3 regions of the Obesumbacterium proteus genome follow, and region 3 is predicted to be linked to each of the others. Evidence: predicted binding sites of a transcription regulator. Region 3 holds the regulator's gene; each other region holds the start of a gene.
The links. Region 3 encodes PhoB, which activates phosphate uptake and scavenging genes when phosphate is short. Its sites were predicted from a motif close to CTGTCATAAAACTGNCNNAT; they were not measured.
Positions count from the first base shown of each region.

Region 1: the regulator PhoB is predicted to act here: its motif matches at 1,303-1,322, upstream of pstS (phosphate ABC transporter substrate-binding protein PstS).
Region 2: the regulator PhoB is predicted to act here: its motif matches at 1,220-1,239, upstream of phoA (alkaline phosphatase).

Region 1 is NZ_CP014608.1:529,810-532,085, forward strand. It holds gene glmS (glutamine--fructose-6-phosphate transaminase (isomerizing)) at 1-1,241, shown strand, start outside; gene pstS (phosphate ABC transporter substrate-binding protein PstS) at 1,466-2,276, shown strand, end outside.
Region 2 is NZ_CP014608.1:4,601,610-4,603,885, reverse strand. It holds gene DSM2777_RS21545 (NADP(H)-dependent aldo-keto reductase) at 1-1,027, opposite strand, end outside; gene phoA (alkaline phosphatase) at 1,344-2,276, shown strand, end outside.
Region 3 is NZ_CP014608.1:4,097,141-4,099,416, forward strand. It holds gene phoR (phosphate regulon sensor histidine kinase PhoR) at 1-561, opposite strand, end outside; gene phoB (phosphate response regulator transcription factor PhoB) at 794-1,483, opposite strand; gene sbcD (exonuclease subunit SbcD) at 1,713-2,276, shown strand, end outside.

The DNA.
Region 1 (2,276 bases), 1.4 Mb from region 3:
TGCTGCCTGTGACCCGCCGCTTTATCTTCTTGGAAGAGGGCGATATTGCTGAAGTGACTCGCCGCACGGTGAAGATCTTTGATAAAGAAGGCAATGCCGTTGAACGCGCAGAAATTGAATCCAACGTGCAATATGACGCGGGTGACAAAGGCGCATATCGCCACTACATGCAAAAAGAGATCTACGAGCAGCCGCTAGCCATCAAAAATACCCTTGAAGGGCGTTTTAGCCACGGTAAAGTGGATCTGAGCGAACTCGGTGAGAAAGCCGATACGCTGCTGGCGAAGGTTGAGCACATCCAGATTATCGCCTGTGGGACTTCATACCACTCGGGTATGGTGGCGCGCTATTGGTTTGAATCTCTGGCCGGTGTGCCTTGTGACGTGGAGATTGCTTCTGAATTCCGCTATCGCAAGTCTGCGGTACGTAAAAACAGCCTGATCATTACGTTATCTCAGTCGGGTGAAACGGCGGATACGCTAGCGGCTTTACGTTTGTCCAAAGAGATTGGCTATTTAGGCTCGTTGGCTATCTGTAACGTAGCCAGCTCGTCGCTGGTGCGTGAATCTGATTTGGCTCTGATGACCAAAGCAGGAACGGAAATCGGTGTCGCATCTACCAAAGCGTTTACCACTCAGTTAACCGTGTTGCTGATGCTGGTGGCGCGTATTGGCCGCCTGCATGCGATGCCTGAGCAGATTGAGCACGATATCGTTCACGCCTTGCAAGCACTGCCTGCGCGTATTGAGCAGATGTTATCGATGGATCAAGGTATTGAAGAACTGGCCGAAGATTTCATGGATAAACAGCATGCCCTGTTCCTTGGACGTGGCGATCAGTATCCCATCGCAATGGAAGGTGCTCTGAAGCTTAAAGAGATCTCCTATATCCATGCAGAAGCCTATGCGGCTGGTGAACTCAAACACGGGCCACTGGCGCTGATTGATGCCGATATGCCGGTGGTTGTGATTGCGCCAAACAACGAACTGTTGGAAAAATTGAAATCCAATATTGAAGAAGTTCGCGCGCGCGGCGGTTTGCTGTATGTCTTTGCCGATAAGGACGCTGGTTTCACCGATAGCGAAGGTATGCGCATTATTTCTCTGCCGCACGTAGAAGAGGTGATTGCACCGATCTTCTATACCGTTCCGCTTCAGCTGCTTTCGTATCATGTGGCGCTCATCAAAGGTACTGATGTCGATCAGCCACGAAATCTGGCTAAATCGGTAACCGTTGAATAAACCCGTCTCGAAGCCCCGTTCGCGGGGCTTTTTCATTTTTCCCCGCCAACAAACATTTCATCTGTAATAAAACTGTCATATTCCATACATTTTACTGTAATCAAACTGCCTTATTTTCCCTCCTGCACCATACTTAAACTTGATTGTTCACACAGATGCTGATGAATAACACTCCCTGTGGAGGGAATATGAAGCCGATGCGTTCCTTGGTTGTCACTAAAAAAATGGTTACCCATAAGACTGTTGCTGCCATTGTTGCTGCAGCTTGCTCTCTGACTACAATGTCTGCATTCGCTGCGACCAGCCTGACCGGTGCCGGTGCGACTTTCCCCGCGCCTGTTTATGCTAAGTGGGCAGATACCTATCAGAAAGAAACCGGTAACAAAGTTAACTATCAAGGTATTGGTTCTTCCGGCGGCGTTAAGCAAATCATTGCTAACACCGTTGATTTCGGTGCATCTGATGCGCCTCTGACCGATGAAAAACTGGCCGCAGATGGCCTGTTCCAGTTCCCAACCGTTATCGGTGGTGTGGTGCTGGCGGTTAACATTCCGGGATTGAAATCTGGCGAACTGACGCTGGATGGCAAAACTCTGGGTGATATCTATCTGGGCAACATCAAAAAATGGAATGACCCAGCGATCACCAAATTAAACCCAGGTCTAAAACTACCAGATACCAATATTGCCGTGGTTCGCCGCGCTGATGGCTCTGGCACTTCTTATGTCTTCACCAACTATCTGGCGAAAGTAAACGCAGATTGGAAATCTAAAGTTGGTGCAGGTTCTACCGTTAACTGGCCAACCGGTTTGGGCGGCAAAGGTAACGACGGCGTTGCTGCGTTCATCCAGCGTCTGCCAGGCTCCATTGGCTACGTTGAGTATGCTTACGTTAAGCAAAGCAAACTGGCTTATACCAAGCTGATCTCCGCAGATGGTGATGCTGTTCTACCAACGGAAGAGAGCTTTAGCAACGCGGCTAAAGGTGCTGACTGGAGTAAATCCTTCGCGCAAGACCTGACCAACCAGAAAGGCG
Region 2 (2,276 bases), 500 kb from region 3:
AAGTAAACCGGCTATGAATTTCATCAATAGCCTTCAACACATCTTCGTTTAGCACCAAATTTCTGCTTTCAATATTACTCTTCAACTGTTCCAGCGTGGTTGCGCCCAGCAAAGTGCTGGATACAAATGGCTGCTGACGTACAAACGCCAATGCCATCTGCGCAGGATCTAAGTCATGTTTTTTCGCCAGTGCGACGTATTCAGCAACGGCACCTTCGGTTTGCTTGCTGGTGTAGCGAGTGAAACGGCTAAACAGCGTATTACGCGCCGTGGCGGGTTTCGCTCCGTTAAGGTATTTGCCGCTTAAGGTGCCGAAGCCTAAGCAAGAATAGGCCAGCAGCTCAACGCCTTCATATTGACTGATTTCAGCTAATCCCACTTCGAAGCTGCGGTTGAGCAAACTGTAGGGATTTTGGATGGAAACGATACGCGGCAGATCGTGTTTTTCCGCCAGCTGTAGGTAACGCATAACGCCCCAAGGTGTTTCGTTAGAAACCCCGATGTAGCGAATTTTACCCGCACGAACTTGTTCAGAAAGTGCTTCTAGGGTTTCTAAGATCGTGACCGCCGGCTTCTGTTCGGTATAGCGGTAGCCAAGCTGACCAAAACAGTTGGTTGGTCGTTGTGGCCAATGCAGCTGGTAAAGATCGACATAGTCGGTATTGAGTCGCTTTAAGCTGGCATCCAGCGCGGCGCGAATGTTTTTACGATCGAGAGCTTGTTCAGGGCGGATACCACTGTCGTTGTTGCGCACGGGGCCGGTGATTTTCGTCGCCAGCACAATTTTCTCACGGTTGCCGCGTTTGGCTAGCCAACTGCCAATATAGGACTCGGTCAGACCCTGAGTTTCTGGGCGAGGCGGCACCGGATACATTTCTGCGGTATCAATCAGGTTAATTCCGCTGGCAATCGCCAGATCGAGTTGTGCGTGGGCATCAGCTTCGCTGTTTTGTTCCCCGAACGTCATGGTTCCTAAACCCAGTTCGCTAACTTCCAGCGAGCTGTGTGGAATGCGGTGATATTGCATAGCTGAGCATCCTTCATGTATGGAACGTGTTCTTAGAGGATGGAACGTCATCCTCATTTTATTTCTGCTACCACTTTAGCAAGATTATATGGGCCTATACCCTTCATACTTGAAGCAACTCCAATTATTTTGGATATATATCTACTCCAATATTTCAAGGTTACGCCACACTGTCATATTTCTAGAACAACTCCGTCACAAAACCTTCACTGAGCCTTCTTATACTGCCTGCATCTTGAAGCGTGACGCGTATATGCAGAGTATTTATTTACAAGGAGATAGTGAAGTGGCCTCTAATAAAATTTTTTCGTTGTCTATGTTAAGCCTAATGATGTTGATGCCACCGGTGCAGGCCGCTAATCCGGCTGTCGCTGATTTAACGGCGCGAGCAGCCCAAGGCGATATCACTCAGTTTGGCGGTGCACGACGCATGACGCAGGATCAAACGACCGCACTCATTGCTTCTTTAAGTAATAAAACGGCCAAAAATGTCATTTTGTTGATTGGTGACGGCATGGGGGATTCTGAAATTACCTCTGCGCGTAACTATGCCGAAGGCGCTGGCGGCCAATTTAAAGGGATCGATGCCTTGCCGCTGACGGGGCAATACACGCATTACTCTTTGGATAAGAAGAGCCATAAACCTGACTATGTCACAGACTCGGCGGCTTCTGCGACCGCGTGGAGCACCGGCGTGAAAACCTACAACGGTGCTCTGGGTGTAGATGTGAACGGTAAGTCTCATCGCACCTTATTAGAGATTGCGAAAGCGGCGGGAAAAGCCACGGGTAATGTCTCAACGGCAGAATTGCAGGACGCTACGCCTGCGGCACAGGCATCTCATGTAACCTCACGGAAATGCTATGGCCCAAGCAAAACGCTAGAACTGTGCCCAGGGAATGCGTTGGAAAATGGCGGTGAAGGCTCTATTACCGAGCAGCTTCTAAAAACCCGTGCCGACGTAACGCTGGGCGGTGGGGCTAAAACGTTCTCTGAAACGGCAAATTCAGGCGATTGGAAAGACAAAACATTGATGCAGCAGGCCGAAGGACTGGGTTATCAGGTAGTTACGAATCTGGATGCGCTGAACAAGCTGAGTATTGCAGACCAGAAAACGCCGGTTCTCGGGCTCTTTTCTGAAGGCAATATGCCGGTACGCTGGCAGGGGCCAAAAGCGACCTATCATGGGAATCTGGATGGTGCGCCGGTAACCTGTAGCGTTAATCCTGAACGTAGTGCTTCTACGCCG
Region 3 (2,276 bases):
CAGTTGGCCTTCGGCATACGGCATCACACGAAATTCAACGAAACGGCCATTATTGAGATGCAGCGTGAGCGGACGGGAAAAATCTTGCGATTGCAGATAATGCGTGAATTCGGGGTAGCGCAGAAGGTTAAGAATATGCTGGCCATTATCCTCTGGCCAACGAAAACCGAGCAGGTGTTGCGCCAAGCCATTACACCAGAAAATATTGCCTTCTTCGGTCGTCATAATCACCGCATCGGGCAATGACTCAGCACCGCTGCGAAAACGTTTAATCAGCAGTGCCAGCTCGCGACGACGGCGTCGATTACGCTGCTGCATCTGATATAAACCATAGAACAACGGCTCCCAGCTTCCTCGCCCAGCGGGTGGGGTCATACTACGGTCGACCCATAGCCAGTGCGAGAGGCGCAACTGGTTATAGAAATGCCAGCCCAATAGCGCAGACACCGCAGCCAGCAGAAACCACGGCAAATAGCCGATCAGCAGCCCAAGGATCACCGCCGGAATGCAGCAAAACAACAGCTCCAGCAGCAGTCTTTTCCACGATAGGCGTTCAAGCACGATGTTGGCTCTTTGTTCTTAACAACATAGAAATAATAGACATAGTGATACCCAAAATCAGTGAGGCCCGATTAAGGGTCCCAATGCATAATCATACCGTTTACTTAAGCTCGATTTTAGGGGGAGTACACCGATGGGGTCGTAGCGGCGCAAGCCGCCGGAGCGCCCCGCGGTGTGCTAGACCCGTGTATCTCGATCTTTCAAACAAGCGTCACGGAATATGCATAGCGGGTTAGAAACGCGCCGAAAAACGATAACCCGTCCCACGAACGGTTTGCACCATTTTATCATGCCCGCTCAGCTCCAGCGCTTTGCGCAGTCGGCGAATATGAACATCCACGGTGCGGTCTTCTACATAAACGTTAGTGCCCCAGACATGATTTAGCAACTGCTCGCGGCTATAAACGCGCTCGGGATGAGTCATGAAAAAATGCAGCAACTTAAACTCAGTCGGTCCCATATCCAGCGGGGCTTCGTTGGCCATCACACGATGTGACGTCGGATCGAGACTCAGCCCCTGCACTTCAATCACCTCTTCCACCGCCATCGGCGAAATACGGCGCATCACGGCTTTAATTCTGGCCACCAGCTCTTTGGGCGAAAAAGGCTTGGTGATGTAATCGTCTGCGCCCACTTCCAAACCGCGCACGCGATCTTCTTCTTCACCGCGAGCGGTCAGCATCATCACAGGAATTTCACGCGTTAACGCTTCGCGCTTCATATGCTTGATGAACTGGATCCCAGAACCGCCCGGCAGCATCCAATCCAGCAGCACTAAATCAGGATAAGGCTCAGAAAGCGAGTTCACCGCGCTGTCATAATCTTCGGCTTCAACCGGTTGGTAGCCGTTTTGCTCTAAAACAAAACACACCATTTCACGAATTGGCGCTTCATCTTCTACTACCAATATGCGTCTGGCCATTGTTAATCCTGCTTAAGTTTGGTTGCGGGCGCCATTATGCGTCAGATTTATGACAGATTTATGAAAAAAAACAATATGCCAAGCATCACTGTAATAAATGGTTTTGTAAACCCAGATTGATTATGGCCTCAGTGCCGGACATGGGTTCACCTCCCTCATAGATTGCGTATAATCGATTTCATTCTCCGTCGTGGCTCACGCTACGCTCAGCAAGGACAGCAGGACTCGCATGCGTCTTATCCATACTTCAGACTGGCACCTTGGTCAGCATTTTTATACCAAAAGCCGTAGCGCTGAACATCAGGCCTTTCTGCGCTGGCTCATTGAACAAGCATCGGCGCATCAGGTCGATGCCATTATTGTGGCGGGTGACGTCTTTGATACCGGTTCGCCGCCGAGCTACGCGCGCGAACTGTATAACCGCTTCGTCGTGGAGTTGCAGGCAACGGGCTGCCAGTTAGTGGTGTTAGGTGGCAACCATGACTCCGTCGCCACGCTGAATGAATCTCGCGCTTTACTCGCCTGCTTGAACACGCAGGTTATCGCCAGCAGCGCAGGCGATTTACAGCATCAGGTATTGCAGCTCAAACAGCGCGACGGTTCCGTCGGCGCGATTCTGTGCGCGGTGCCTTATCTGCGCCCACGAGATATCCAAACCAGCTTAGCGGGGCAATCTGCCGCAGAAAAACAAAACGCCCTACAGCAGGCTATCGCCGCACATTACCAGTCGTTGTACGATCTGGCCGTTGCCGAACGAGATGCCTTAGGCGGAAACCTGCCGATTATTGCCACC